DNA from 3 places in the Streptomyces aurantiaciflavus genome. Region 1 is predicted to be linked to each of the others. Evidence: riboswitches for the same ligand, from Rfam matches in the RefSeq annotation. Region 1 holds a riboswitch; each other region holds the start of a gene.

Evidence for each region. A riboswitch is a leader RNA that binds a small molecule or an ion and turns the genes downstream of it on or off. The one in region 1 is predicted to bind S-adenosylmethionine.
Region 2: linked by a shared signal. The riboswitch ahead of ACPT94_RS31590 (aminotransferase class V-fold PLP-dependent enzyme) and the one ahead of ACPT94_RS36070 (amino acid ABC transporter permease) in region 1 are both predicted to bind S-adenosylmethionine.
Region 3: linked by a shared signal. The riboswitch ahead of thrC (threonine synthase) and the one ahead of ACPT94_RS36070 (amino acid ABC transporter permease) in region 1 are both predicted to bind S-adenosylmethionine.

What each region holds. Positions count from the first base shown of each region.
Region 1 is NZ_JBNCAQ010000042.1:48,971-58,864, reverse strand. It holds gene ACPT94_RS36090 (LLM class flavin-dependent oxidoreductase) at 1-387, opposite strand, end outside; gene ACPT94_RS36085 (putative leader peptide) at 459-629, opposite strand; gene ACPT94_RS36080 (ABC transporter substrate-binding protein) at 760-1,785, opposite strand; gene ACPT94_RS36075 (amino acid ABC transporter ATP-binding protein) at 1,895-2,677, opposite strand; gene ACPT94_RS36070 (amino acid ABC transporter permease) at 2,674-3,657, opposite strand; SAM riboswitch class IV at 4,012-4,120, opposite strand; gene ACPT94_RS36065 (glutathione S-transferase C-terminal domain-containing protein) at 4,189-5,124, opposite strand; gene ACPT94_RS36060 (putative leader peptide) at 5,265-5,384, opposite strand; gene ACPT94_RS36055 (carbohydrate kinase family protein) at 5,644-6,573, opposite strand; gene ACPT94_RS36050 (class II aldolase/adducin family protein) at 6,570-7,256, opposite strand; gene ACPT94_RS36045 (TetR/AcrR family transcriptional regulator) at 7,314-7,964, shown strand; gene ACPT94_RS36040 (hypothetical protein) at 8,132-8,641, shown strand; gene ACPT94_RS36035 (hypothetical protein) at 8,886-9,894, shown strand, end outside.
Region 2 is NZ_JBNCAQ010000032.1:35,307-45,200, forward strand. It holds gene ACPT94_RS31565 (C40 family peptidase) at 1-435, opposite strand, end outside; gene ACPT94_RS31570 (NYN domain-containing protein) at 650-1,993, opposite strand; gene ACPT94_RS31575 (hypothetical protein) at 2,031-2,270, opposite strand; gene ACPT94_RS31580 (rhomboid family intramembrane serine protease) at 2,442-3,179, shown strand; gene ACPT94_RS31585 (Lrp/AsnC family transcriptional regulator) at 3,409-3,690, shown strand; gene ACPT94_RS31590 (aminotransferase class V-fold PLP-dependent enzyme) at 3,734-5,110, opposite strand; SAM riboswitch class IV at 5,547-5,663, opposite strand; gene trpD (anthranilate phosphoribosyltransferase) at 5,738-6,802, opposite strand; gene qcrB (cytochrome bc1 complex cytochrome b subunit) at 6,943-8,565, opposite strand; gene qcrA (cytochrome bc1 complex Rieske iron-sulfur subunit) at 8,562-9,620, opposite strand; gene qcrC (cytochrome bc1 complex diheme cytochrome c subunit) at 9,617-9,894, opposite strand, start outside.
Region 3 is NZ_JBNCAQ010000009.1:63,674-73,567, forward strand. It holds gene ACPT94_RS12480 (alpha,alpha-trehalose-phosphate synthase (UDP-forming)) at 1-771, opposite strand, end outside; gene ACPT94_RS12485 (glucosyl-3-phosphoglycerate synthase) at 877-1,821, opposite strand; SAM riboswitch class I at 1,992-2,139, shown strand; gene thrC (threonine synthase) at 2,158-3,438, shown strand; gene ACPT94_RS12495 (ubiquitin-like small modifier protein 1) at 3,555-3,830, shown strand; gene ACPT94_RS12500 (cold-shock protein) at 4,283-4,486, shown strand; gene groL (chaperonin GroEL) at 4,878-6,500, shown strand; gene ACPT94_RS12510 (S8 family peptidase) at 6,746-7,954, shown strand; gene ACPT94_RS12515 (NADH:flavin oxidoreductase) at 8,199-9,323, shown strand; gene ACPT94_RS12520 (MFS transporter) at 9,585-9,894, shown strand, end outside.

The DNA of each region.
Region 1 (9,894 bases):
GACGTAGTCGAGGGTGGCGATCGCCTTGGAGATGTGGAAGGGCTCCGTGTGGGTGGCCACCACGGTCGGGACCAGGCCTATGTGCTGGGTCAGCGGGGCGATGCGGGAGGCGATGAGGACGGCGTCGAGCCGGCCCCGGACCTGGTCGGTGCGGTCGTCCGGGTCCAGGAAGTGGGAGGACTGGGGGCCGAGGCCGTCCTCGATCGTGACGAAGTCGAGCAGGCCGCGCTCGGCCTCGGCGACCAGGTCGGCCCAGTATCCGGCGGTGAACAGCTCGCGGGGGCGGGCGACCGGCTCGCGCCAGGAGGCGGGGTGCCAGCCGGTGCCGTCCAGGGCGACGGCGAGGTGCAGGGGAGAAACGGGCGTAGCGAAAGGAGCTGAGGACACGAGGGTGCCTTCCTGGAGGTCCGTACGAGAGAGCCGGCCACACCCGGGACGGGGGCACGGCGGGGAACGGGTCAGGAACAACAGAGCGCGCCGGCCACGCGCTGGAGGTCGATGTGGGGCCGGGAGTGAAGACGTATGGAACGGAGCGGGTTCGGGACGCGGGTCAGCGGTACATCCGTCACGTCCGTCACCTCCGCCCCTCGGGATCGGCGGGCCGCTGTCGCCGGCGGCGCCTCGCACATCTCGTCATGAGTCACAACGCCCCGGCCTCACCGGGTGTTCCCGGGTGGATCGAGGAAGCCACGGAGGCGCGGTCCCTTCCTGTCGTTCCTGCGTCAGCTTTGCATGGGCAGTCGGTGAGTTGATGGGGCGTCAGGAGTTGGTCAGCGGCAGCCCGGGCGGGTTGACCTCGGACTTCTCGACGGCCTCGTTGGAGAGGTGCCAGGCGGCGAGCCACTTGGCGTACTGACCGTTCTTGATCAGGTGGTTGATGGCGTCGGCGAGGGGCTTGGCGAGGCCGCTGTCCTTCTTGGCGGTCGCGGCGATCAGGCCCTGGAGCGTCTCACCGGCACCGGAGAACTGGCCCGCGACACGGGTCGCCTGGGGCGTACCGGCGGTCTTGGCCGCGTGGTAGGCGAGGTTCGGGTTGGGGCCGAAGTAGGCGTCGATCTTGCCGCTGTTCAGCGCCAGATAGATGCTGTTGGTCTCCTGGAAGTACTTGACGGTGAGGGGCTTCTTGCCCTCCTTGGCCAGCTTCGCCTTCCACTCCAGGAGGATCTTCTCCTGGTTGGTGCCGTTGCCGACGCTGACCGTCCTGCCGGCGAGGCTCTCGTAGTCGCCGTCGAAGTTCCAGGCGTTGTCCTTCTTCACCTCGAAGGCGAGATCGTCCTTCCGGTAGGAGGCGAACTCGTACTTCTTCTTGCGCTCCTCGGTGTCGGTGATGTTCGAGAAGCCGACGTCGACCTTTCCGCTGTCGATGCCGATGAACAGGTTCTCCCAGGTCGACCGGCGCACCTCGGGTTCGAGACCGAGGACGGCGGCCACCAGCCGGCCGAGGTCGACCTCGGAGCCGGTGAGCGTCTTCTGGTCGCTTCCCACGAAGCCCAGCGGCGGGCTGCCGGACGGCAGCGTGCCGGATCCGATGACCAGCTTGCCGCTCTTCCTGAGGGCGTCGGGCACTTCGGCGCTGATGGACTTCACCTCGGAGACCTTCAGGGTGGTCTCCTTGGCCGCGCCGTTGGACAGCCGGCCCACGGTGACCGAGCCGGCGGTGTCGGCCGTCGTGGTCGCGGCGTCGCTCTCGCCCCCGCAGGCGGCGAGCCCGGTGGCGAGAGTGGCCACGGCGGTGGCCGCGGTGATGCCGCGTGTCAGGGCGCGTCGGGAGATGTGGAGGGGCATGGCCGTCCTTGTCGTTCGCAGAGGGTGAGGGCAGGGGTGATGGTGACGAGAGGGGTGGGGGTGGTGAGGTGACGTGGGGGAAGCAGTGGTGTCCGGCGGCGCCGGCGGGTCAGAGGACCTTGCTCAGGAAGTCCCGGGTGCGCTCGTGGCGCGGCTTGTCCAGGACCTCGGCGGGCGGGCCCTGTTCGACGATCCGGCCGCCGTCGATGAAGACGACCCGGTCGGCGATCTCACGGGCGAAGCCGATCTCGTGGGTGACGATCACCAGGGTGGTGCCGCTCCTCGCCAGGTCCTTGATGACGGCGAGGACCTCACCGACGAGTTCGGGGTCGAGGGCGGAGGTCGGCTCGTCGAAGAGGATGACCCCGGGGCGCAGCGCCAGGGCGCGGGCGATGGCCACGCGCTGCTGCTGACCGCCCGACAGCTGCCGTGGGTAGGCGGTCGCCTTGTCGCCCAGACCGACCCGGTCCAGGAGTTCGCGGGCGAGTTCCTGGGCCTGCGCCTTGTCGAGCTTCCCGGTGGCCACCGGGGCGGCGGCGACGTTGTCCAGCACGGTCAGGTGCGGGAAGAGGTTGAAGTTCTGGAACACGAAGCCGATGCGGCTGCGCTGGGTCAGGATGATCCGCTCGCTCAGCTCCTTCAGCCGGTCGCCCTGCCGGCGTACGCCGATGAGCTCGCCGTTGACGCTGACGTGGCCGATCTCCGGCTTCTCCAGGTGGTTGACGACCCGCAGCAGGGTGGACTTGCCGGAGCCGGACGGGCCGAGGATCACGGTGACCTCGCCGGGCCGCACCGTCAGGTCGACCCCGTTCAGCACCCGGTGGGTGCCGTACCACTTGTGCACGTCGTGCACCTCGACGGCGGCGGCGTTCTGAGTCGTCTCGGCGGTCATACGGCGGCCTCCCGGCGGATGCGGGCCCGCAGGTCGGTCAGACCGGTCCGCAGCTTCTGCAACGGCGTCGGCGGCAGGGTGCGTGTGGCGCCCCGGGCGTAGTACCGCTCGACGTAGAACTGGATGATCGACACGACGCTGGTGAGGATCAGGTACCAGACGGTGACGACCAGCAGCAGCGGGACGATGTCACCGGGGTAGGTGGAGCCCATCGTCTGCGCGGCCCCGAACAGGTCGAGCAGCGACACGTAGAAGACCAGCGAGGTGCTCTTGACGAGGCCGATGAGCTGGTTGACGTAGTTCGGGGTGATGGAGCGCAGGGCCTGCGGCCAGACGATCCTCCTGAACTGGTAGCCCTTCGGCAGGCCGAGCGCGGCGGCCGCCTCGTGCTGGCCCTGGTCGACGGAGAGGATGCCGCCGCGGACGACCTCGGCCGCGTACGCCGCCTCGTTGAGGCTGAGGCCGACGACGGCGACGACCATGTCGGTGGCGAGCCGGGACTCGTCGAAGGTGAAGAAGGCCGGCCCGAAGGGGACGCCCACGCTGAGTGTCTGGTACAGGGCGCTGAAGTTGTAGAGGAACAGCAGGACCACGATCAGTGGGATCGAGCGGAGCGCCCAGACGTAGGTCCAGCTGACCGCGCGCAGCACCGGGCTCTTCGAGAGCCGGGCCAGGGCGAGCAGGACGCCGCCGAGGAGCCCCAGCACCGCGCTGTAGGCGGCGACTTCGAGGGTGATGAGGAGCCCGTCGAGGATGGTCGGCCGCAGGAACCAGTAGCCGAAACGGTCCCACTGGTAGAAGGGGTTGGTCACCAGGCCATGGACGAACTGGGCGGCCAGGACCAGGACGATCGCGGTGGCGATCCAGCGGCCGGGTCGCCGCAGGGGCAGAACACGCTGTGCTGCAAGAGGCTTTGACGGTGTGTCGGACGGCGGTGGCGCCTCGGCGAGGGACACGGCGGCGCCTGGGGGTTGGCTCATGAGGGGCTCCGGCGGAGTCGGGACGCCCCGGGACACGGCGGACACGCTGTGGCCACGACGGCCGCTCGGCGGCAGGGCGGGACACAGGGAGACGCACGGGCACCGGGGGCTGGGCGGACAAACACACCGCGAGAGCGGTGTTCGTCAGGAACGCGGGACCGCTGTGGGGGACGTCAGCCCCGACAGCGGGCACAGCCCGGTGCGGTACACAGTGCGCTGTTCACACGGAGCAGATCGACTGCCCGGTCGGCGACGAGCAGGTCCGCGGACGGCCGTACGCAGCCCTGGGGGCGGCGCGCGGCCGTCCTGGGAGCTGCGTACATGTCCGTCACCCGTCTCTTCCGGCCCGGTGGGCCCTCGCGCTTACCGAGTCGTCGTCGGTCCGGTCGTCACCTGGGGCACCCCACCGCGGTGCGAGGGTTGCCGGTCAGCAAGCCAGGGCTTGTCGCTGACGCTCATGACCGTTCTGAGCCGTAAGTTAAGACAGCTGCCCGAACGGATGTCAACGTCGGTCCACGAAGTGGACCAGGTTCAGGGGCGGTTGACCTGCGGTCGCGCGCCCGTGTCGGAGGTCGCGTGGGCCGCCCAGTCCAGGATCTGGACGGCGGCTCCCGCGGCCTCCAGGCCCTGGCAGCGGGCGCGGTGGCGGCGGTCGATGCCGTCGAGGTCGAGGTGGGCGCCGAAGGCAGGGTGGGCGGCCAGACGGCGCGCGTAGGCCCACAGGGCGGGGTGGTCGGCGATGCGCTGCACGGCGGCGGCGTCGAGATGGATGCGGTGCACGGTGTCGAGTTGGACGAGAGCGACCCACAACTCGACGTCCGCTGCGGTGACCTGATCCCTGATCAGGTACGTGTGCGTTCCGAGTCCCTGTTCCAGCGCGCCGAGCGTGGCGAGCAGGGTGTCGAGGGCGGCGGCACGCTCCGCCTCCTCGGCGCCGGCCGCTCCGGCGCGCTGCGCGGCCTCCTCGATGCCTCGCGCGCACATCCGCTCGACGGCCTCGATCTCCGACTCGGCGCCGCACGGGTACAGCGTGGCCCGGCCGCCGGCGAACTTCCCCCAGCCTTCGGCCGGGGGGACCCCCAACTCGCTGCGCTCGGCGAGATCGCGGGCGATGTCGGGGCCGTGGGTGGAGACGATCCGCCCGGACCAGTCGTCGCTGAGCACCGGCCCGAGGGCGGGCCCAGTGTAGCGGTGCGCGCTGGCGTCGTAGAGCGGGCGCAGCACGGCATGGCCGCCGTCCGGACAGTCGGGGACCGCGGGCAGGAACGTCATGGGACAGGCCCGGTCGAGGCCGAGGAGGCCATGGGTGACGGCGATGCGCAGCCCGTCGGGATCGGCCGGTGACAGATGGAGGCGGTAGCGGCGCGGCACGGCGTAGTGGCCGCTGCGCGCGTCACGGCCGATCCGGCCCCGGAAGGCGGGGGCGGGGCGGACGGACGGGTGGGCGGCCGACGGTGTGACGGACATGGGTCTCCCCGGGGGCGGGCGCGCGACGGACGCGCGGCGGATGCGACGTCGGACGGGGGCGCGGCTCCGGTCGGCGCGCGCCGGACGGGACGGCGTCCGGGGGACACCGCCGGTGCGGCTCGGCGCGGGGACGGGCCGGTTCAGCCCCGGGGGATCGCGCTGCAGACGCGCAGCAGATCGATGTGGCGGCGGGAGGTGAGAAGGGGCGACGACCATGCCGTGCGGCCTGCTCGGCTGGTGACCGGCTCAAGGCGCCCCATGTTTCCCTACCTGTTCACTAGGATTCCCGGATCCGAGTGTCGATCCGCCTCCGGTCGGCGTCAAGAGGGTGTCCACCAGGTGAATGGGGCCGCTCCCGGGGCGGTGCGTCCGCGACGGACGACGGCCGCACCCGGGCCACCGTCTCGCGCACCGCGTACGGCGGCGGTCGTCGCTCCACGCCGAGTTGCCGCGGCGGCACGAGCGAGCCCCCGCAGTTGTCTGCGGGGGCCTCGTCACGCCCGGAGGTGCGGCCTCACCTCACGGGCGGGTCTTCTGGTGCGCCGCGAACTCGTCGGCGGCGGCCAGGTCGAAGTCCCCGTGGTCGCTGCCGAGCCCCTGCGCGACGAGTGCCGCCGCGGCGCATCCCAGGACGGCCGCGTCCCGCGGCGCGCGCCCCAGGCTCACGCCCCGCAGATAGCCCGCCGAGAAGGCGTCACCGCAGCCGGTGGTGTCGACGACGTCGACCGCGAAGGCGGGCACCGTCTCGCTGCCCTCGCCGGTCGCCACGAGCGCGCCCTCCCCGCCCCGCGTGACCGCGACGACCCCGGCACCGGCGCCGAGCAGCTTCGCGACGCCCGCCGCCAGATCGTCCTCCCCGGAGAAGCCGAGCACCTGGTCCTCGTTGGGCAGCAGATGATCGACGTGGGGCAGCGCGGCCTCGATCTGCTCGAAGCTGCCGAGCACACCGGGGGCGAGCAGGTCCACCGAGGTGACGGCGCCGTGCTCCTTGGCGTACGACAGGATGCGCGTGGCGACGTCGACGCCGATCAGCTCGGGGCCGCCGAGGTGCAGATGGGTGGCCTCGGCGAGGGCGTCCCAGGGCACGTCGTCGAGGCCGTAGGTGATGTTGGCGCCGAGGAGATGCAGCGAGGGCCGGTCTCCGTTGGGGCGGATCGGCAGGACGCTCGCGGAGGTGGGGGTGTCGGCCCGGCGGACGAGGAGCTCCGTGTCGATCCCGGCGCGGCGGAGCAGCTGGACGAGCATGTCGCCGGTCGGGTCGGCGCCGATGGCGCCCGCGCTGCGGACCGACGCGCCGAGCTTGGCGAGGGTGAGGGCGGTGCCGCCGGCCGTCCCGGCGGCGGTCATCCGGATGTCCTCCACCAGCGTCGCGCCCTGCCCCTCGGGTATGGCCTCCACCGGCCGTACCAGCACGTCCAGGACGTGCACGCCCATCGTGACGACCTTCATCGGTTTCCCTCCTGCGCGGGTGGTACGGGGTGGGTGGTGCCGTAGTCGCGGGCGAGCGCGGCCTCGATCACCGCGAGCTGTTGCTGTTCGTCGAGGATCCGGGGCCGTCCCATGGAGGCGGCCCGCTGGTAGACACCGCAGGCCCATTCGAGCAGCAGCGCGTGCTCGACCGCCTTGTCGAGCGTGGACGCGTGGGTCACCGCGCCGTGGTTCGCCATCAGGGCGGCGGCGCGCCCGTCGAGCGCGTCGAGCACCGCCCCGGCGAGCTCCGGGGTGCCGAAGGTGGCGTACGGCGCGACGCGCACGGTGCCGCCCAGGGCGAGCAACTGGTAGTGGATGCAGGGGAGTTCGTCGAGCACACAGGAGACGGCGGTGGCCATCGGGGCGTGGGTGTGGACGACGGCGCCGGCGCCGTACCGGCGGTAGACGCCGAGGTGCAGGTCCAGTTCGGAGGTCGGCCGAAGGGTCCCGGCCACGACCTTCCCGTCGAGGTCGACGACGGTCACCTGGTCCGCGGTCAGTTCGGCGAGGACCGCTCCGGTCGCCGTGATCGCGACCCGCTCCCCCGCCCGCAGGCTGACGTTCCCGGCCGTGCCGATGAGGAGGCCCTCGGCCCCCAGGCGCCGGCAGGCGTCGGCCACGGCGGCCCGCTCCTGACCCAGCGCGGAGCTTGAGTCGGTCATGGGCGCGACGCTAGCGTAAAGGTGAAACAATGTCACGTTCATGTTCGGAGGCCGTCCTTGGGCCAGGCGACCGCTGATCCGGGCCGCACTCCCCTGCGCCGTACGCCCCGTCAGGCGCGCAGCAAGGCGCGGCTCGCGCTCGTGCTGGCGGCCGCCGAGCGCGTACTGGTCGACGAAGGGGTAGAGGCGCTCACGACGACCAGGGTGGCGGCCGAGGCGCAGGTGTCGGTGGGCTCGCTGTACCAGTACCTGCCCGACCGGGACGCCATCATCGACGCCCTCGCGGCGGGCTGCTTCACGCGTCTCGAGGCCGTCATGGACGACCTGGTCCGGGCCGCGTCGGCCGAGCGCTGGGACGACCCCGTGGGCGTACTGATCGATACGTTCGCCGGGATCTACCGCACCGAACACGGTTTCCGCGCCCTGTGGTTCGGCAGCGGGCTCACCGAGCGGACCCGTGCCGCCGACCGCGAGCACAAGCGCCGCATGGCCGACGGCGTCCGCCGCGTCCTGCTCGCGCTGGGCGCCGTCCGGGACGACGAGGAGCTGGCCCGGTCGTGCCATGCGGCGGTCCTGGCGGCGGACGCGCTGGCGCAGGAGGCGTTCCGGCGGGACGCCGGGGGCGACGCGGAGCTGCTCGACGAGGCGAAGGTGATGCTGCGGGGTTACCTGGCCGCCGTCGTGGGGCGCTGTCCGCCCCACCCGTGAAAGCCGACGCCCGACTGCCCGGCCGCCCCGCGTGACGTCGCCGGCGTCGGCCCTCAGGACGCCGCCTCGACGGGTCCCGTAGGGCAAACGGTGCAACTCGGGGCGCAGTCATCGTCACCGCGCTGTTTCCTGTCTGCGGAACCCCCTACAGGAAGGCGAGGACGACCATGACCAAGGAGGACCGGAGGCCGTCCGCCCTTCTCCGGGCCGGCGCCCGCGGGCTGGTGGCCGCCATGGCGATGACAGGGGTGCGCACGGTCACCTCGACCCTGGCGCCGCAGGAGCAGGCCCCGCCGGAGGCGATCGTGGAGAGGCTCGCCCCGACCGCGGTCCTGCGGGCGCGGGAACACCGCCGGGAGGCGGTCACGGAACTGCTCCACTGGACCTACGGCGCCGCCGGCGGCGCCGTGTTCGGGCTGCTGCCGGCCCGTCTGCGGAGCATGCCGATGACCGGGCCCGCCTACGGGCTGCTGGTCTGGCTCGGCTTCGAGCTGGCCCTCGCCCCGGCGCTCGGCGTACGGCGCGCGGAGCAGCGGCGCGTGCTGTGGCGGCTGGTCGTCGCGCTCGATCACATGCTCTACGGCGTCGTGGTGGCCGGACGCCTGGCTCCTGAACCGGCGGTCGCCCTGCGCACGGCCGAGACGGTCGACGCCGAGGACGACGGCGCGCGCCGGTAGACCCGGCGCCCCGGCCGGACCACGACGGGCCCCGCCTCCTCCCCGGCGCTGCGAGGTCGTTTCCAGCACTTGGGTGCCCCGCTCCCCCTGAAGGCCCAATTCCACCTCGCTCACCGGGTGCTCCCACGCAAGGAATGTCACGGTATGGGTGGAACTGCACACATTTACTGATCGGAGGAGCGGAATGCCGCAGGCCGGAGTCGACGATGACGTCACGTCCGCTGTCGCGACAGCGTACGCGGCCATGGCCTCGCGGAGCCCGGAGCGTGACTTCGGCCGGCTGAGCGCCGTCGCCGACGCGGTCCTGTACGAGGGCTATCTGCTCTACCCCTACCGCCGCTCGTCGCCCAAGAACCGGGTGCGCTGGCAGTTCGGCGTGCTGTTCCCCCGTGACTGGGTGGAGCGGGACGGCTCGGTCACCCCGGGGCTCTCCGGCTCCGCCGACTCCTGGTACCAGCAGACCGAGTGCCTGCTGCGGATCCGCCGGCCGCAGGCCGTGGTGCGCGTGCGGGTGCGGTACCTGCAGACGCAGCACAAGCAGGTGGAGGAGACGGGCCGGGACGGAAGACACCGTCCGGTCGAGTCGCTGCGGGCACCCGACGGCACGCTCCACCTCACCTTCGACGAGGCGGTGCCGCGCGAGACGGACCTCGTCGTCCGCCTGGAGGAACTGCTGCGGCGGGAGTCCGTCCTTCCGGTCGGCGCGCCCGCCGGGGAGGAGACCGAAGAGCTCCCCGGGAGCAGCGGGCGGGCGGTACGGCGGCGTGCCGCCGTCCGGGCGAGCACGACCGTCACCGCGGAACGGCTCGGGGACGACGTCTGCAGGCTTCGGATCCGCACCGAGAACACGGGGCCGGCGCCGGACCCGCGGGCCGTCCGCGACGAGGCGCTGCGGGGCGCGCTCATCGCGACGCACACGCTCGTCGGCGGCGACGGCGTGGAGTTCGTCTCGCTGATCGACCCGCCCACGGACCTGCTCGGACACGCCCGAGCGTGCCGCAACGCGTTCACCTTCCCCGTCCTCGGCGGACCGCCGCCCGAGGAGGCCCCCGCCGAGCACGCCGGAGCAGTCCGGGACGGAGCCTGCGGCCCCACCCTCATCTCCTCGCCGATCATCCTGCCCGACCATCCGCAGATCGCCCCGGAGAGCCCGGGAGACCTGCACGACGCCGCGGAGATCGACGAGATCCTGACACTGCGCACGCTGCTGCTGACCGACCAGGAGAAACGCGAGGCGCGCGCCACCGACCCGC
Region 2 (9,894 bases), on a different contig from region 1:
CAGGGCCTCGACCTGCTGGGCGCTGAGCTGGTCGGCGGTGGACGCCTTGTCCAGGTAGTCGTCCGGGTTCGAGGACAGGAAGAGCTGGAGGGAGGAGTCGATGCTGCCCGTGCGGTACTGGGCGGCGGCCGCGAGACCGATGCTGTCGCGCAGCTCGTTGAGCTCTTCCTGGCCGCGGGCGACGTTGTCCTGGATGGTGGAGATCTCCTTCTGGAGCTTCTCCTGCTTCTCCTTGGCCCCGTTGAGCTTCTCGGTGGCCTGCTCCGCCTGCTCGTAGAGCTCGTCGACCTTGGTCTTGACCTCGTCCTTGCTCGGCTTCTCGCTCGGCGCGGCGTTGGCGGCCTGCGAACTCAGGGCGACAGCGGCGGCAGCGGCGGTGGTGAGCACGGTCACGCGTGCCCGGCTCGGCTGCTTGGGACGACGGTGGGACGCCACGGACGACGAGCTCCTTCTTGTGAGTGATCACTCGTGCGGAGATTCGATGATGGCAGACCCTAGTGACCATCCTGTGATCAGTTCAAATCCTCGCACCAAAAAAGTCTGTGACGCAATGCATTCTTTACGACTATCACACCAGCAGTAATGCCAAGTTGACGCTACGTTGCGTGACACTTACGCCAATTCGGGCATTGGACCTGTACGTTGACGTTCAGGTCAGCCGCTTGAGAAGTACCGCAGAAGCCACGGGTCGCGCCCCGGCCCGTGCGACCCCGTCGGCCACCTCACGGTCGGTCGAGGCGACGATGACCGGCCGGCCGGGCGGCTCGGCGCGCACCAGCTGGCGGATCAGCTCGTCGGCGGTGACCCCCGGCTTGGAGAACAGCACCCGCACCCCGCGCGGCGGCGCGAGCAGGACCGGCGCGGCCAGTTCGGCCCCGTCGAAGACACAGGTGACCTCGGCGCCGGTCTGCGCGGCGAGTTGCGAGAGCTGCCCCAGCAGCCGCAGCCGCTGCTTCTCGAGCGGCATCTGCGGATAGCCGGTCTTGGTGACGTTGTAGCCGTCGACGACGAGATGCGCCTGCGGCAGCGCGAGCAACTGGTCCAGGATCGCGGGATCGTCCTCGGACAACGCCCGGGCCGCGATGTCCTTCGGGGTCATTCGTCCCGGTTCGACCGCGTCCACGGTCTCCGCCGGGCGGACCGACACGGGCGGCAACGCCAGTTCGCGGCGCAGCCCTTGGGCCGCGTCCAGCACGGTGTCGAGCAGCAGCCGCACCCGCATGTCCTCGACGCTGCGCCCCTCGCGGGCCGCCCGCCGGGTCGCCTCCAGGGCGGCCTCCGCCTCCCCGAGCCGCGCCTTGAGCCGCCGGGCATCGCTCTCGGCCGCGGACACCTGCGCCTGCCCCTCGGCCCGTACGGCCTCGATCTCGGCCTGCACCTTGCGCAGGGCCGCCTCGCCGCGCTTGACGTCACTGAGGGCCGAACGCAGCTTGCGGTGCAGCGAGTCCGCCTCCTTCCTCGCCGCCTCCAGCTCGGTGCGCAGCCGTTCGTTCTCGGCGCGGGTCTGCTCCCGCGCCTGGGCGAGCTGCTCGCGCAGCCGCTCCAGCTCCGCCCGGCTCTCCTCGTCGGCGCGCTCGGCGTCCGCCCGCTGCGCCTCCTCGCCGGCGGCGGTCACCAGCTTGACCCAGCCGGTGGGCCGCAGTACGTAGGCCGCGGCCGCCACATCGAGCGGATCCGCGGCCGGGGGCGGCGAGCCGGAGTCGAGGGCGCCGGCCAGTTCCGGCTGAGCCTCTCTGAACTTCTCCCCGATGCGCTGCCGGAACAACGGATCGGTCTCCAGCGCGGCCGCCATCGCGTTCCCCGCGAACTTGGCCCGCCGATTCGGGGCGAACCGGGCGTACTGTCGCAACTGGGCGGGCAGTTCGCCGACGGTCAGACCGCCGAAGCCGTCCGAGACGATCTGGACGACCCGGCGGCGCACACCGTCGGGCAGCGGACGGTCGAGCACCTCAGCGGCGCCGTCGCCCGGCCCCCCGCCTGCGCTCTCCACCATCCGTCACACCCCACTAGCTGTGCGGGGCCCGCTCCCCTCAGGAGCCGGCGCCCGGCCTGTCCACGAGTTCCACCTGATCCACGGCGTTGCACCAACGGCACCGCACCGACTCGATGGTCTCACTGACCACCTCACGCTCCTCGACCGTCGGCTCACCGGCGAGATCGAGGTGCACGTACTCGACGACCTTCGACGAGCGCGTCACGTCGAACCGGGTGAGGTTGCCGCAGAGCGTGCAGCGCCACCGCGTCGTGGCGGTCGGCAGGGGAACCGTCATCGTGACTGTCCGCTTCCTTCTAGTGTCGGTCTTCAAGCGTCGGGTCGCGCCCAAGGCTCCCCGCCGTGTGTGGCTCGTAACCCTACGGCCTGGCGGGTACTCGCCGCCCGCCCGTCCACGGCGGCGAGGCGGGCGGGGAGAGTGTGTCCCGTTACGTCATGCTCTGTGTCCATGATCAGGGACTGGAACGGGACCGTGAACAGGGCCGTGAGCCGAGCGCTCCGGCGCCCTTCGGCGCCGGTGACCTACGGACTGATCGCCCTGTGCTGCCTGATCTTCGTGATCGGCCCCGCCTCGGGCCTCAGTCCGGCGTACGGCACCGGCGAGGAGCTGCCGGCCGCGCAGCGGGCCTATTTCCGGCGGTGGGGCGTGATCCCGGCCGACCTGTTCGAGGGCTCTGCGCCCTCCGCCCTCACCCCCGCGACGGCCCTGTTCATCCACGGCAGCTGGGTGCACCTGCTGGGCAACATGCTCTTCCTCTACGTCTTCGGGGCGATGACCGAGCACCGGATGGGCCGAGTCCAGTTCACGCTCTTCTACCTCGGCTGCGGTTACCTGGCCCTGCTGGGCTACGCCGCCGCCAACGCCGACTCCGAGCAGTCGCTGGTCGGCGCCTCCGGGGCGATCTCGGCGGTCCTCGGCGCGTTCCTGTACCTGTTCCCCCGGGCCCGCGTGACCAGTCTCCTGCCGTTCCTCTTCTTCCTGCCGCTGCGCTTCCCGGCCTGGGTGGTACTGCCCTTCTGGGCGACCCTGCAGTGGCTGGCCGCGGGGCGGGCCGGGCAGGGGCCCGGCGTGGCGTACCTGGCCCACGTGCTGGGCTTCGGCCTGGGCTTCGGCTACGCGTGGGCCCGCTTCGACCGTCCGACGAGGGCCTGTCCGGCGGATCAAGTCGCAGGAAACCGGCGGTGACTCATCGGTGCGGGTGAGCGGGGCTTGGTGCGTCCAGCTGCAAGGCGGAGGAGGGCGTCGACGCGATGGGGGCCCCTCCCGCGCGAGCGAAGCCGAGCGTGGGGGAGTCGGCAACCGACGACAACGCCGCAGATGGGCGTGCCAAGCCCCGCGTCCGCGGCATGATCCGCCGGACAGGCCCTAAAGTGAAGGCCGCCCCAGCTCCGGCCCCCGAGGGAGAGAACCAGCCGTGATCACCGCGATCGTCCTCATCAAGACCAGCGTGGACCGGATTCCCGAGATCGCGGAGTCGATCGCAGCGCTGGACTCCGTCAGCGAGGTGTTCTCCGTGACCGGGACGTACGACCTGATCGCCATGGTGCGGGTGCGGCAGCACGAGGAGCTGGCGGAGGTCATTCCCGGCCGGATCAGCAAGATTCCGGGCGTGGAGGCGACGGACACGCACGTCGCTTTCCGTACGTACTCGCAGCACGACCTGGAGGCGGCGTTCGCGATCGGCCTGGACTCCTGACCGTCTGAACACCGTCTGAACACCGCCTCCGGAGAAGAGCGCCTCACACCGCCGGGACGCAGCGGCCGTCCTCCGTGCGGTACTGCCACCTGGCGCCGTCCCGGACCAGCTCCTTCACGGCGCCCACGAAACGCTCGACGTGCTCGTCCGGCGTTCCCGCGCCGAAGCTCACGCGGATCGCGTTGAGGGACTTCTCGCCGGGGGCCGCCTCGGGGGCGCCGCACTCGCCCTGGGTCTGCGGGTCGCTGCCGAGGAGGGTGCGGACCAGGGGGTGGGCGCAGAAGAGGCCGTCGCGGACGCCGATGCCGTACTCGGCGGAGAGGGCGGCGGCGAAGTGGGAGCTGTTCCAGCCCTCGACGACGAAGGAGATCACGCCCACGCGCGGGGCGTCGTCGCCGAAGAGGGACAGGACGCGCACCTCGGGGACCTCGGCGAGGCCTTCCCGCACCTTCTCGACCAGGTACTGCTCGCGGGCGACGAGCGTGTCGAAGCCCGCCTCGGTCAGCGCCTTGCAGGCGGCGGCGATGGAGTAGGCGCCGATGACGTTCGGGGAGCCCGCCTCGTGCCGGGCGGCGCTCTCGTGCCACTCCACGTCCACTCCCCCGTCCGCGCGCCGGGTGACCTTGCGGCTGGCGCCACCGCCGGCCAGGTACGGCTCGGCCTCGCGCAGCCAGTCGGCACGGCCGGCCAGGACACCGGAGCCGAACGGGGCGTACAGCTTGTGGCCGGAGAAGGCGACCCAGTCGACGTCGAGGTCGCGCACGCTCACGGGGTGGTGCGGGGCCAGCTGGGCGGCGTCCAGGACGATCCGGGCGCCGTGGGCGTGGGCCGCCGCGGCGAGCTCCCGCACCGGCCACAGCTCGCCGGTGACGTTCGAGGCGCCGGTGACGCAGACCAGGGCGGGACCGTACCCCTCTTGAACGGATGCGGTGCGGTCGGCGAGGGCGCGCTCCAGGGTCTCGACGGCCTGGCGCGGGGTGCGGGGGGCGTCGAGGTAGGTGACCCGGGCGTCCTTCCAGGGCAGCAGCGAGGCGTGGTGCTCGGTCTCGAAGACGAAGACCTGGCAGTCGGCGGGGAGCGCGGCGGCGAGGAGGTTGAGGGAGTCGGTGGTGGAGCGGGTGAAGACCAGCTGGTCGTCGGCTCGGCAGTCGAGGAACTCCGCGACTGTCCTGCGGGCGTTCTCGAAGAGGTCCGTGGAGAGCTGGGAGAGGTAGCCGGCACCGCGGTGGACGCTGCCGTAGTACGGGGCGTAGGCCGCCACGTCGTCCCAGACGCGCTGGAGGGCGGGGGCGCTCGCCGCGTAGTCGAGCGCCGCGTAGGTGACTTCGCCGCCCGTGACGAGCGGGACGGTGACATTACCGCCCAGAACAGGCAGCGGTGCACAAATGGCGCGGGTGGCGGCAGCGGTGGAGACGGACATGGTGAACTCCCGTGAAAGGCAGGCGGATTCACCACGCGAGCACACGTACGCGCAGACACCGCGGGCACGGCTCAGCGTGGGAGAAAAGGTGAAAGGGGATGCGGAGGCGGGGCTCTGCGGCCCCCCTTCGGGGGGCTGTCGGCCCTAGGGCCTGTTGCGAAAGTGGCGCCTGCCGCGCGACGCCCGGCACGCTCCCCCACTGCCTGAAGGGCGTGGGAGGTGCCCCCACTCGCCGCACCGCCCGAAAGCCCGAGTACGCCCAGTACGAGGGCTTCCGAGCGGCACGCCGAGAGCACGCACCGACGGCGACATCAGCCGCTCCGCGGCGGGCGCGCGGCCGCCCTTCGGGCGACGACGCCACTTTCGCAACAGGCCCTAGCGCATTCGCTTGCTCACGGAAGGCTCCTCGACGACCAGGACCCCTGGTGGTACGAGGGGTCCGCGCTTGCCGTGGACCTCGCTGCCCACGACCTGGTCTTCACCCGGGGCACCCCGCCACGGACGGAGGGTTGCCGGACAGTCGGCCGGGGCCTCATGACTGTCACTCATGACCTGAACAGGAACGTACGTGAAGTGATCGCGGTCCCGCAACTCGTGTCCGGATCGCGGGACCGCACCTCGGATGCCCTACGCGTTGCTGGCCGTCACCCAGCGCTCCAGCGCCCGCTTGGCCGCGCCGGAGTCGATGGACTCCGCGGCCTTCGCCATCCCGGCCCGCAGCTGCTCGGTGAGCGGTGCGTCCGTCGGGTCCAGGGCGACCAGCGCGGCCGCCGAGTTCAGCAGGACCGCGTCCCGTACGGGGCCCGTCTCGCCGTCGAGGAGGCGGCGGGCGACCTCGGCGTTGTACGACGGGTCGCCACCGCGCAGGGCCTCCACCGGCACGAGCTCGATGCCGACGTCCCGCGGGTCGAAGGCCTCCTCGGTGACCTTGCCGTCGCGGACGGTCCAGACGCGGGAGGTGGACGTCGTCGTCAGCTCGTCGAGGCCGTCGTCGCCGCGGAACACCAGGGAGGAGTTGCCGCGTTCGGCGAAGACGCCCGCGATGATCGGTGCCATGCGCGGGTCGGCGACCCCGACGGCCTGGGCGCGCACCTTCGCCGGGTTGGTCAGCGGGCCGAGGGCGTTGAACACCGTCCGGATGCCCAACTGGCCGCGGGCGGCGCCCGCGTGACGCAGCGCCGGGTGGAACTTGACGGCGAAGCAGAAGGTGATCCCGGCCTCCTCGGCGACCTCGGCCACCCGCTGGGGGGTGAGGTCCAGGTTGACGCCCAGCCTCTCCAGGACGTCCGAGGAGCCCGACGCCGACGAGGCCGCGCGGTTGCCGTGCTTGACGACCTTCGCGCCCGTGCCGGCCACCACCAGCGCCGACATCGTGGAGATGTTCACCGTCTTCGCGCCGTCGCCGCCCGTGCCGACGATGTCGACCGTACGGCCCGACACCTCGATGACGTTCGCGTGCTCGTACATCGCGCGCACGAGCCCGTTGATCTCCTCGACGGTCTCGCCCTTGGCGCGCAGGGCCACCACGAACGCGGCGATCTGCGCGTCGGTGGCCTCGCCCCGCATGATCCGGTCCATCGCCCAGGCCGTCGCGTCGGCGCTCTGGTCGCGGCCGTACAGCAGGGCGTTCAGCACCTCGGGCCAGGAACGGCCCGCCGCGGTGTCGCCTCCAGCGGGGGTCACAGCGCTCATAAGCCGCTCCTGGGTCAGTCCGGTCCCGCTCTTCGGGACACGCGTCTCAACAGGTCCACCCTATCCAGCCGCGGGCACGGCGAAGGGCCCCGTCCGAACACCGGACGGGGCCCTTCGTCAGTTGCGTGGCGACGCAGTGATCAGTGGTGGCCGTGGCCGCTCGTGATCTCCTTGTACTCCTCGACGGTCGGCTTGGCGATCTGGCTCTCCTCGCCGTAGTACGCCTTGCTCAGCTTGGCGCGGACCTTCTCCGAACGCTTCACCTTGCGCTCGACGCCGTTCTCGTCGACCGTCGGGCCGATCTCGGCCGGCGCGTACTGCTCGTGCGCGGTGAGCGTGTACAGCGCCTCCTGGCTGAGCGGCTCGTGGACCTCGATGTACTCACCGTGCGGCAGGCGCTTGATGGTGCCGGTCTCGCGACCGTGCAGCACCTTGTCCTTGTCGCGGCGCTGCAGGCCGAGGCAGATCCGCTTGGTGATGACGAAGGCCAGGACCGGTCCGACGAAGAAGCCGATGCGGACGAACCAGGTGACCGCGTTGATCGACAGATGGAAGTGGGTGGCGATGATGTCGTTGCCACCACCGACCAGCATGATCATGTAGCCGGTGACCCAGGCGACGCCGAAGGCCGTGCGGGTCGGGGCGTTGCGCGGCCGGTCCAGGATGTGGTGCTCGCGCTTGTCGCCGGTCACCCAGGACTCGATGAACGGGTAGAGCGCGATCACACCGAGGAACAGACCGAAGAGCACCAGCGGGACGAACACGCCCAGGACGAGCGTGTGACCCCAGAAGTTGATCTCCCAGCCCGGCATGGCGCGGATCAGACCCTCGGCGAAGCCCATGTACCAGTCGGGCTGGGCGCCGGTGGACACCTGGTCCGGACGGTAGGGGCCCATGGCCCAGATCGGGTTGATGGACGCGATGCCGGCGAGGGCCGCGATGGCGCCGAAGACCAGGAAGAAGAAGCCTCCGGCCTTGGCCATGTAGACCGGCAGCAGCGGCATGCCGACGACGTTCTTGTTGGTCCGTCCGGGACCCGCGAACTGCGTGTGCTTGTGGTAGAAGACCAGGATCAGGTGGCCGACCACGAGACCGAGCATGATGCCCGGCAGCAGCAGGATGTGGATCGAGTAGAACCGCGCGACGAAGTCGCCGCCCGGGAACTCCCCGCCGAACAGGAACATCGAGATGTACGTGCCGACGATCGGCACGGACAGGATCGCGCCCTGGGTGAAGCGGACACCGGTGCCGGAGAGCAGGTCGTCCGGGAGCGAGTAGCCGGTGAAACCGGTGAACATGCCGAGGACGAACAGCAGGAAGCCGAACAGCCAGTTGATCTCACGCGGCTTGCGGAAGGCGCCGGTGAAGAAGACGCGCATCATGTGCACGAACATGCCGGCGAGGAAGATGACCGCCGCCCAGTGGTGGATCTGCCGGATGAGCAGACCACCGCGCACGTCGAACGAGATGTGCATCGTGGAGTTGAACGCCTCGGACATCAGCTGACCCTGCAGCGGGACGTAGCTGCCGTGGTACTCCACCTCGTTCATCGACGGGTGGAAGAACAGCGTCAGGTACACACCCGTGAGGATGATGATGATGAAGCTGTAGAGGCAGATCTCACCCAGCATGAAGGACCAGTGGTCCGGGAAGATCTTGCGCATGTTGGCCTTGGCCAGGGAGTAGATCCCCAGCCGGCCGTCCGCCCAGTCGGCGACCCGCTCGCCCGCGGGTGCCTTGCGGCGGTCGTCGTTGTTACTCATCCGCGCTCCCAGAAGGCAGGACCGACGGGCTCTTCGAAGTCGCCAAGCGCCTCAAGGTAGCCCTCGTCGTTCACGCCGATGCGCAGCTGCGGCAGGGCGTGACCGGCCGGGCCGAAGATCACTCGGGCACCGTCGGACAGGTCGAAGGTGGACTGGTGGCAGGGGCACAGCACGTGGTGCGTCTGCTGCTCGTACAGCGAGATCGGGCAGCCGACGTGGGTGCAGATCTTCGAGTACGCCACGATGCCGTCGTGCGACCACTCGAGCTCGCGCTTGTCCTTGATGTTCTCCGGCTGGATCCGGACGATCATCAGGGCGGCCTTGGCGATCTCGTTCTGGAAGTCGTGGTCGTGCTCCTCCAGGCCCTCCGGCTTGGCGAAGGTGAGGGAGCCGACCGCGACGTCCGAGGGACGCAGCGGCTCGTTGGTGTTCATGTTGACGAGCAGCTTGCCCTTGGCCCACAGCGTGTGGCGCAGCTTGTCCTCGGGCAGCGGACCGAGGTCGCGCAGCAGCACGACACCGGAGAGCGGGAACAGGGCCAGCGCACCGAACATCGTGGTGCGGATCAGCTTGCGCCGACCGATCGCGGACTCCTTGGCGCCCTGCTTGAAGTCGGCCATGACCTTGGCCTTGACCTCGGGCGACGCCTCGATCGCGTGACGCTCGTCGGCGATCTCCACGTCGGACATCAGGGTGCGGGCCCAGTGGACCGCGCCCGCGCCGATGCAGAACAGGGCCGCACCCAGCGTCAGGCCGAGCGCGAAGTTCAGCGCGCTGATGTGCCCGAGCGGGAAGATGAAGACCGACTTGTCCGGCGGGATCGCCACGTACGAGGCGATGAAGCCGACGGTCGCCAGCATCGACACCGTGAACAGGAAGGCGACCGTACGCTCGGACCGCTTGGCGGCCCGCTCGTCGATGTCCTGCATCCGGTGCTCGTGGGGCGGCAGCCCGGGGTCGGCGAACGGGTTCTTCTCGTCCGCGACGCCCACCGCACCGTGCGCGTGGTCCTGCTCAGCGGGCAGGTTCTCTTCTGGAATGTCTTGGCTACTCATGACTTCTTGGCCTTTGCGGTCCGGGCGGCGACCCACACGGCGACGGCGATCAGTCCGCCGAGACCGAAGATCCAGCCGAACAGGCCCTCGCTGACCGGCCCGAGGCCGCCCAGTTCGAGACCGCCGGGGCTCTCCGTCTCATCTCCGTTGACCGCGTTCAGGTACGCGATGATGTCCTTCTTGTTCTGCTCCGACAGCGTGGTGTCGGGGAAGGAGGGCATGTTCTGCGGGCCGGTCTGCATGGCCTCGTAGATGTGCTTCGGGTCCACGTCCT
Region 3 (9,894 bases), on a different contig from region 1:
GTCCGGCTCGTGGGAGCGGGCACGCAGGAAGTCGCCGTCGGCGCCCAGGCCGTGGACACCGACCTCGGTGCTGCCCAGGCCTGCGGTGAACTCCGTGCAGCACGCCGTGAACGCGTCCGCCCAGCGCCGGGTGAGGAAGCCGAGGCGGTCCGCGCCGAGCATCCCGTTCAGGAGCTGCGCGCGGATGTCGCCGGGGAGCAGGCCGAAGTAGTCCACCGGCGCCCACGGTGTGTGCGAGAAGTGGCCGATGCGCAGGTCCGGGCGCAGTTCGCGGAGCATGCCTGGGACCAGACAGAGGTGGTAGTCCTGGACGAGGACGGCCGCCCCGTCCGCCGCCTCCTCCGCCAGCGCCTGCGCGAAGGCGCGGTTGTACGTCTCGTACGACGCCCACCGGCGCCGGAACTCCGCGTCGAAGACCGGCTCCAGCGGGGTCTGGTACAGCAGGTGGTGGATGAACCACAGCACGGAGTTGGCGATGCCGTTGTACGCGTCGGCGTGGACGTCCGCCGGGATGTCCAGCATCCGCACCCCGGACTCGCCCACCCCACGCCGTACCGCCTCGCGGTCGCCGTCGGAGAGCGCCGAGCAGACCCAGAGGGCGCCCGCGTCCGGGCCGATCGCCGACAGACCGGAGACCAGCCCGCCGCCCCCTCGCCTGGCGTGCAGCGAACCGTCCTCGCGGACGGCGTACGAGACCGGGCCGCGGTTGGACGCGACCAGCACCTGAGCACCTCGAGCACCCTGAACAGCAGCACCGTGCGTGGAAGCCATACGCCTCAACCTAGCCCGGTCCGGATCCGCTCAAACGTACGGATGCACTGCGTGGACGGGTCGTATCCAGCCGTATACGGCCTGCCCACCGTGTTACGCGCCCGGCTACGCGACCTTGCGGGCCGCGTACTCCGCGATCTCCGCCATCGGCGGCCGCTCCTCCGTGTCCACCGAGTAGGTGCGCGGCTCGAAGCCGTCCGCGCCCCGCTCGAACTGGGTGAGGGAGGGACGGACGAGGTGCCCGCGGGCCAGCCGGAGCTGGGCCGTGCGGTAGATCGCCGCCGCCATCCGGCCGAGCGCCTGCCCGTCCTGGTGGCGGTGCTTGCGTACGCCGACGTCGACCTGGGCCAGCGCGTCCAGGCCCACCAGGTGCAGCGCGTCGACCAGCATGCCCAGCTCCACGCCGTAGCCGACGGGGAACGGCAGCTGTTCCAGCAGGCTGCGGCGGGCCGCGTACTCGCCGCCGAGCGGCTGCACGAAGCCGGCCAGCTGCGGCCAGTGCATGTTGAGCAGGGGGCGGGCCATCAGTTCCGTCACCCGGCCGCCCTGGCCGGCCGCGCCGCGCAGGGGACGGTCGTACATGGCCTTGACCAGGTCGACGTCCGGGTCGGTGAGCAGCGGGCCCACGATCCCCGAGACGAAGTCGGAGGAGAACTCCTTCAGGTCGGCGTCGACGAAACAGACGATGTCCCCGGTGGTGACCAGCAGGGAGCGCCACAGGACCTCGCCCTTGCCGGGCACGCTCGGGATCCGGGGGAGGATCGTGTCCCGGTGGACGACTCGGGCGCCGGCCGCCGCGGCGACCTCCGACGTACGGTCGGTGGAGCCGGAGTCGACGACGACGAGCTCGTCGACGAGCGGGACCTGCTGCATGAGGTCGTGACGGATGACCGCGACGATGTCGCCGACGGTCTCCTCCTCGTTCAGCGCGGGCAGCACGACGGACACCGACCGGCCCGAGGCCCGCTTGGCGGCCAGGATCCTGTGGAGCGGACGATCGGTCACGGACCAGGAGCGGGTGGCCAGCCAGCGCTCGACTTCTTCCAGCACGGTCTGCGGCTCCTCACTGTCGTGATCACACGCGGTGCCCGGAGGGTGACCGTGTGATCCGTCTCGCGGTTCGGACGACTATCTCAACTGTCCTGGCCTTCGGTTACAGTCTTGAACAACGCGGATGACCATCGCATGTCCGGGGGTCGCCCGCGTTCACAACCACATACCGCTCATCCAGAGGGGCAGAGGGACACGGCCCGATGAAGCCCCGGCAACCCTCCAGTCGGTTCTTGTCACACGGAAGTGGCGAGGCTCCCGGCTAGGGAAGGTGCCAAATCCGTCTCACGGCGAGATGCGTCGTGAGGAAGATGAGGAGAAAGGGCCTCGCCTCACATGGCTGCGCAGACAGTTGCCACCACCAACTCCGTCGACCTCGGTCCCGCCGCCGCGCTGAGCTGCCGCGAATGCGGCCACCGCGTGCCCCTCGGCCCGGTCTTCGCCTGCGAGGAGTGTTTCGGCCCGCTCGAGATCGCGTACGACTTCTCCTCCTACGACACGGAGGAGCTCCGCAAGCGCATCGAGGCGGGCCCCGCGAACATCTGGCGCTACGCGCCCCTCCTGCCCGTCCCGGCCGACGTGGCGGACAAGCCCAACATCAACCCCGGCTGGACCCAGCTCGTCAAGGCCGACAACCTCGCCCGCGAGCTCGGCGTCGACGCCGGCAAGCTCTTCGTCAAGGACGACTCCGGAAACCCGACGCACTCCTTCAAGGACCGCGTCGTCGCCCAGGCCCTGGAGGCCGCCCGCGCCTTCGGCTTCACCACCCTGTCCTGCTCCTCCACCGGCAACCTCGCCGGCGCCGTCGGCGCCGCCGCCGCCCGCGCCGGCTTCCGCTCCTGCGTGTTCATCCCGCACGACCTGGAGCAGGGCAAGGTCGTCATGGCCGCGATCTACGGCGGCGAGCTCGTCGGCATCGAGGGCAACTACGACGACGTCAACCGCTTCTGCTCCGAACTCATCGGCGACCCGGCAGGCGAGGGCTGGGGCTTCGTCAACGTGAACCTGCGGCCGTACTACGCCGAGGGCTCCAAGACGCTGGCGTACGAGATCTGCGAGCAGCTCGGCTGGCGGCTGCCGGACCAGATCGTGGTGCCGATCGCCTCCGGTTCGCAGCTCACCAAGATCGACAAGGGTCTGCAGGAGCTGATCAAGCTCGGGCTCGTCGAGGACAAGCCGTACAAGATCTTCGGCGCGCAGGCCGAGGGCTGCTCGCCGGTGTCCGTCGCCTTCAAGGCCGGCCACGACGTCGTCCGCCCCCAGAAGCCGAACACGATCGCCAAGTCCCTGGCCATCGGCAACCCGGCGGACGGTCCGTACGTTCTCGACATCGCGCGGCGTACGGGCGGCGCGGTGGAGGACGTGACCGACGAGCAGGTGGTCGACGCGATCCGGCTGCTCGCCCGGACCGAGGGGATCTTCGCGGAGACCGCCGGTGGTGTGACGGTCGGCGTCACGAAGAAGCTGATCGAGAGCGGGCTGCTGGACCCGAGCCTCACGACCGTCGTCCTCAACACCGGTGACGGCCTCAAGACGCTGGACGCGGTGGCCGGGACCGGGCTGACCGCGACCATTCGTCCCAACCTGGAGTCGTTCCGGGAAGCTGGTCTCGCGTAAGCGCGTAGTTGTTCGTCTGCGGGCCGTGCGTGGCTGGTCGCGCCCGCGCGGCGGTAGCCGCACCTTGAGCACAGCCCCGCGCCCCTGGGGGCGCTGTACAGACCGGAGGTCACATCGTGAGCGTCACCGTCCGCATCCCCACCATCCTGCGTACCTACACCGGCGGTCAGGCCGAGGTCTTTGCCGAGGGGGCCACCCTTGGTGAGGTCATCGCCGACCTGGAGAAGAACCACACCGGTATCGCCGCGCGCGTTCTCGACGACCAGGGCAAGCTGCGCCGGTTCGTCAACGTGTACGTGAACGACGACGACGTCCGGTTCGAGCAGGGCCTGGAGACGGCGACCCCGGACGGCGCCGGGGTGTCCATCATTCCGGCGGTCGCGGGCGGCTGACCGAGGTTCAGTACCCGCCGGTAGTAACCGTCGGTAACAGCGATTACCGAGAGTTCATCGAATTGCCCCCTCCGTGAGAGAAGCGGAGGGGGCAATTCTGTGTGGTTGAGCGCGGTACAGTTGGGGAACGCGCCGCCCATCGCATGCCGGGCGCCCTGGAATTTCGGCTTCGCATGCGATGAGAAGTAGCCAAAGTGTGCAGGTGTTTTGCGCCTTTCGTTCCCTTTGTGGAGCCCGACTTGCCCTGAATTCGGGGGAATTCTCACCATATTCCGGACCCTTGGCGTCCGGAATTCTCGTCCGATTGACCTGTTGCAGACGGCAGTTGGACAGATACATTCAGCCGCGGTCGACGCGTTCCGGCGCACGCCCCCAATCAACTGGGGGGTGAGGTCTGACCCGGGTCCGCGAAGTGTGGATCTGTGCAAGGGCCAGTAATAGGGGAGTTAGGCATGGCTCAGGGCACCGTCAAGTGGTTCAACGCGGAGAAGGGGTACGGCTTCATCGCGGTCGACGGTGGTGCGGACGTCTTCGTCCACTACAGCGCGATTCAGATGGACGGCTACCGCACCCTGGAAGAGGGCCAGCGGGTCGAGTTCGAGATCTCGCAGGGCCAGAAGGGCCCGCAGGCCGACATGGTTCGCGTCACCGCCTGAATATTTTTCAGCGAAGGGCTCGCATCCCGACGGGGGTGCGGGCCCTTCGTGCTGCCCGTGCGGGCCCTTCGCGCCGGCCGCGGGGGCACACCGCAGGCCGCGGGCCCCTTCGCCCGGTTCGTCCCGGGACGATCACCCCGAGCCGCTCGCTCTCACCCGCCACCCGACCGCCACCCTCAACGAGCCGGCTTCGCGGGCGCACCTTGCACTCGGGAGGGCCGAGTGCTAATCATTGGCGTTAGCACTCTGAAGGTGAGAGTGACAACGAAGGACCGGGTCGGTGAGGCTCGCGGGCCGGGTGGGGCAAGGAACCACCGGGTCGGGAGCCGTCCGTCGCGGGCGCGGGCGCGGTCCGAAGGAATCACCCCCAGTCCTGGAGGGACCACTTCACATGGCCAAGATCATCGCGTTCGACGAGGAGGCGCGGCGCGGCCTCGAGCGCGGCATGAACCAGCTCGCGGACGCCGTCAAGGTGACCCTCGGCCCCAAGGGCCGCAACGTCGTCCTCGAGAAGAAGTGGGGCGCCCCCACGATCACCAACGACGGTGTCTCCATCGCCAAGGAGATCGAGCTCGAGGACCCGTACGAGAAGATCGGCGCCGAGCTGGTCAAGGAAGTCGCCAAGAAGACGGACGACGTCGCCGGTGACGGTACGACCACCGCGACCGTTCTCGCCCAGGCCCTGGTCAAGGAGGGGCTGCGCAACGTAGCCGCCGGCGCCAACCCGATGGCCCTCAAGCGCGGTATCGAGAAGGCCGTCGAGGCCGTCTCCGCCGCCCTGCTCGAGCAGGCGAAGGACGTCGAGACCAAGGAGCAGATCGCCTCCACCGCGTCCATCTCCGCCGCCGACACCCAGATCGGCGAGCTCATCGCCGAGGCGATGGACAAGGTCGGCAAGGAAGGCGTCATCACCGTCGAGGAGTCCCAGACCTTCGGTCTGGAGCTGGAGCTCACCGAGGGTATGCGCTTCGACAAGGGCTACATCTCGGCGTACTTCGCGACCGACATGGAGCGTATGGAGGCCGTCCTCGACGACCCGTACATTCTGATCGCGAACTCCAAGATCGCGAACGTCAAGGACCTGCTCCCGCTCCTGGAGAAGGTCATGCAGTCGGGCAAGCCGCTGCTGATCATCGCCGAGGACGTCGAGGGCGAGGCCCTGTCGACCCTGGTCGTCAACAAGATCCGCGGCACCTTCAAGTCCGTCGCCGTCAAGGCCCCGGGCTTCGGCGACCGCCGCAAGGCGATGCTGAACGACATCGCCATCCTCACCGGCGGCGAGGTCATCTCCGAGGAGGTCGGTCTCAAGCTCGAGAACACCTCCCTGGACCTCCTGGGCAAGGCCCGCAAGGTCGTCATCACCAAGGACGAGACCACCATCGTCGACGGCGCCGGCTCCTCGGAGCAGGTCGCGGGCCGCGTGAACCAGATCCGCGCCGAGATCGAGAACAGCGACTCCGACTACGACCGCGAGAAGCTCCAGGAGCGCCTGGCCAAGCTCGCGGGCGGCGTGGCCGTCATCAAGGCCGGTGCCGCCACCGAGGTCGAGCTCAAGGAGCGCAAGCACCGCATCGAGGACGCCGTCCGCAACGCGAAGGCGGCCGTCGAGGAGGGCATCGTCGCCGGTGGTGGCGTGGCCCTGCTCCAGGCCTCCCAGGTCTTCGAGAAGCTGGAGCTCGAGGGCGACGAGGCCACCGGTGCCGCCGCCGTCAAGCTGGCGCTCGAGGCCCCGCTGAAGCAGATCGCCGTCAACGCCGGCCTCGAGGGCGGCGTCGTGGTGGAGAAGGTGCGCAACCTGACCCCGGGTCACGGTCTGAACGCCGCGACCGGTGAGTACGTCGACCTGGTCGCCGAGGGCATCATCGACCCGGCCAAGGTGACGCGCTCCGCGCTGCAGAACGCCGCGTCGATCGCCGCGCTGTTCCTCACCACCGAGGCCGTCATCGCCGACAAGCCGGAGAAGGCCGCGGCCCCGGCCGGCGGCGGCATGCCGGGCGGTGACATGGACTTCTGATCCTTCGAAGACCTTCGAGGATCGGTTCCGTCCGTTCGTACCGAGGGCGGCACCCCCTGTTCCGGCAGGGGGTGCCGCCCTCGGCCGTTCGCCCGGCGGACCGGGCCGCCCATACGCAGCAACCGGCCGCCACAAAAGGGCGAACCGTACTGAAGTCACATATTTCGCTTGAGTGATGAGGTCATCCTCGCTGGAGCAGTAACCGCGCACAGGGTTACGGGCCCGCCCGAGGAAGGCTCTTCAGCATGCGAAAAATCTTCACGACCCGGCGCCGAGCCGTCGCAGCCGCCGCCGCGGTCGTCGCGGCCGCCGCGATGGGAAGCGGCGCCGTCCTGCCCGCCGAGGCGGCCCCGGCCGGCGGGAAGGTCCTGAACGAGAACTCCCCCTACGGCATCGACAACAGTTACCTCGTCACGCTGAAGTCGTCCGCCGGATTCAGAGCGGCCTCGCAGGAAGGCCGGCGGCTCGCGGCCAAGTACGGCGCCACCGTGGAAGCGACCTACACCTCCGCGATGAACGGCTACGCCGTCCACGTCAGCGCCGCCGGAGCGCGGAGTTTCGCGGCGGATCCCGACGTCGCGTCCGTCGAGAAGGACCAGAGGGTCACCCTCGACGCGACCCAGACCAACCCTCCTTGGGGACTCGACCGGATCGACCAGGCGGCGCTTCCGCTCAGCAGGACGTACACCTACCCCAACACGGCCGGCAACGGTGCCACGGTGTACGTCATCGACACCGGCGTGCGCATCACCCACCAGCAGATCTCCGGGCGCGCCGCCTACGGGTACGACGCGATCGACGGGGACACCGTCGCCGCCGACGGCAACGGACACGGCACCCATGTCGCCACCACGGTCGCCGGCACGACATACGGTGTGGCGAAGGCCGCCAGGGTCGTGGCGGTGCGGGTCCTCGACAACGGCGGTTCCGGCACGACGTCGGGCGTCATCGCGGGTGTGGACTGGGTCACCGCCCAGCGCGCCCGTCCCGCGGTCGCCAACATGTCGCTCGGCGGCGGCGCCAGCACCGCGCTGGACAACGCGGTGAAGAACTCCATCGCCTCCGGCGTCACCTATGCCGTCGCCGCCGGCAACTCGAACGCGGACGCGGCCACTTCCTCGCCCGCCCGGGTACCCGCCGCGCTCACCGTCGGCGCCGGCACCAGTGCCGACTACCGAGCCGCCTACTCCAACTACGGCCCGGTCCTCGACCTGTTCGCCCCAGGCTCCTCCATCACCGCCGGCTGGCACACCGGCGACACCGCCACGGCCACCCTTTCCGGCACCTCGATGGCCACCCCCCATGTCGCGGGAGCCGCGGCCGTCTACCTGACGTCCCACCCCACCGCGACCCCGGCGGCCGTGCACAGTGCCCTCGTGAACGGAGCGACGACCGGAGTGCTGCGCGACATCGGCACCGGCTCGCCCAACAGGCTCCTCAAACTCGTTCCCTAGGCCCTGTCGTTTGGATCATCCCCGGCGTCGCGGGGCCTGGCCGCACCGCGCGGACCGGCCGGCGACCTCCGGGTTCGTACCGTGTCCGGGGTCACAGGGGCTCTCGGCGCCAGGGCGGAATGGCAGGGACGGCGGAGCGGTTGACGTTCCCGGGCGGTCAATGCGTATGCACATACCGCCCGGAACGCCAACTGCCCGATGACGACTGCTCGATGTCCGACGACCTCTTCGAGGAGCCCCTGACGTGACCGTCACCCCCGCCGCCTCCCGCGCCGCCGAGATTCTCTCCCGGCCCGTCTCGATCAACGGCCTGATCGTTCCCAACCGCATCGCGATGGCGCCCATGACGCGCATGTTCTCACCGGGGGGCGTCCCCGGCGAGGACGTGGTGTCGTACTACGCCCGCCGGGCCGCCGCCGGTGTCGGTCTGATCGTCACCGAGGGGACGTACGTCGGCCACGAGTCGGCCGGGCAGAGCGACCGGGTGCCGCGGTTCCACGGCGAGGAGCAGCTGGCCGGGTGGGCGAAGGTCGCCGAGGCCGTGCACGCGGCGGGCGGGGCGATCGTGCCGCAGCTGTGGCACATCGGCATGGTGCGCAAGCAGGGCGAGCCGCCCTACGCGGACGCTCCCGCCGTCGGCCCCTCCGGCATCCGTGTCGACGGAACCGAGGGCACCGGCAAGGCGATGACCCAGCGCGACCTGGACGACGTCATCGGCGCGTTCGCCGAGGCCGCCGCGGCCGCCGAGCGCATCGGCTTCGACGGCGTGGAGATCCACGGCGCCCACGGCTACCTCATCGACCAGTTCCTGTGGGCCGGCACGAACCGCCGCACCGACGCCTACGGCGGCGACCCGGTGGCCCGGACGAAGTTCGCCGCCGAGATCGTCGCGGCCGTCCGCGAGACGGTCTCGCCCGAGTTCCCGGTCATCTTCCGCTACTCGCAGTGGAAGCAGGAGGCGTACGACGCCCGGCTCGCCGAGACCCCGGAGGAGCTGGAGGCCATCCTCACCCCGCTTGCCGCGGCCGGTGTCGACGCCTTCCACGCCTCCACCCGCCGCTACTGGCTCCCCGAGTTCGACGGCTCCGACCTCAACCTCGCGGGCTGGACGAAGAAGCTCACCGGCAAGTCGGCCATCACCGTCGGCTCGGTCGGCCTCGACGGCGACTTCATCAAGGGCTTCCAGGGCGAGGGCTCCCCGGTCAAGGGCATCGACGACCTCCTCGACCGCCTGGAGCGCGACGAGTTCGACATGGTGGCCGTGGGCCGTGCCCTGCTCCAGGACCCGGAGTGGGCGGCGAAGGTCCTCGCCGACCGCTTCGACGAGCTGAAGCCGTACGACGCGTCGGCGCTGAGGACTCTCAGCTGACGGTCGACGCACCGGTGCTGTCCGGGAGATGAGGATCCCTCGTCTCCCGGACACGCGCCGCGACCGAACCAACGCCTTCGACCGTCCCGGTCCAATGCCTTCGACCGTCCCGGTCCAACGCCGTCGGCCGGTCACCCGGTCCCCCGTCGACCGGTCAGCGGAGCAGACCCAGCGGATTTAGCTTGCTTAACTCAATCAATCTGCATAAGCTTGCTTGAGTCAAGCAGTCCAGTCCCTGTAGTTCCGACGGAGGCCCCTGTCATGTCCGACGCTCCTGCCCGACCCGCCGCCGCGGGGTCAGCCGCCCCGCCGAGGTCGAACGCCGTGGTGGCGGTCCTGGCCCTCGCCGGAATCGTCGTCTCCCTGATGCAGACCCTGGTCATCCCGATCGTCCCCGAGCTGCCCAGGCTGCTGGACGCGCCCGCCTCCGACACCGCGTGGGCGGTGACGGCGACGCTGCTGGCGGCCGCCGTCGCCACCCCGGTCGTGGGCCGGCTCGGTGACATGGTCGGCAAGCGGCGGATGCTGGTGGTGAGCATCCTGCTGCTGGTGTCCGGCTCGGTGGTCTGCG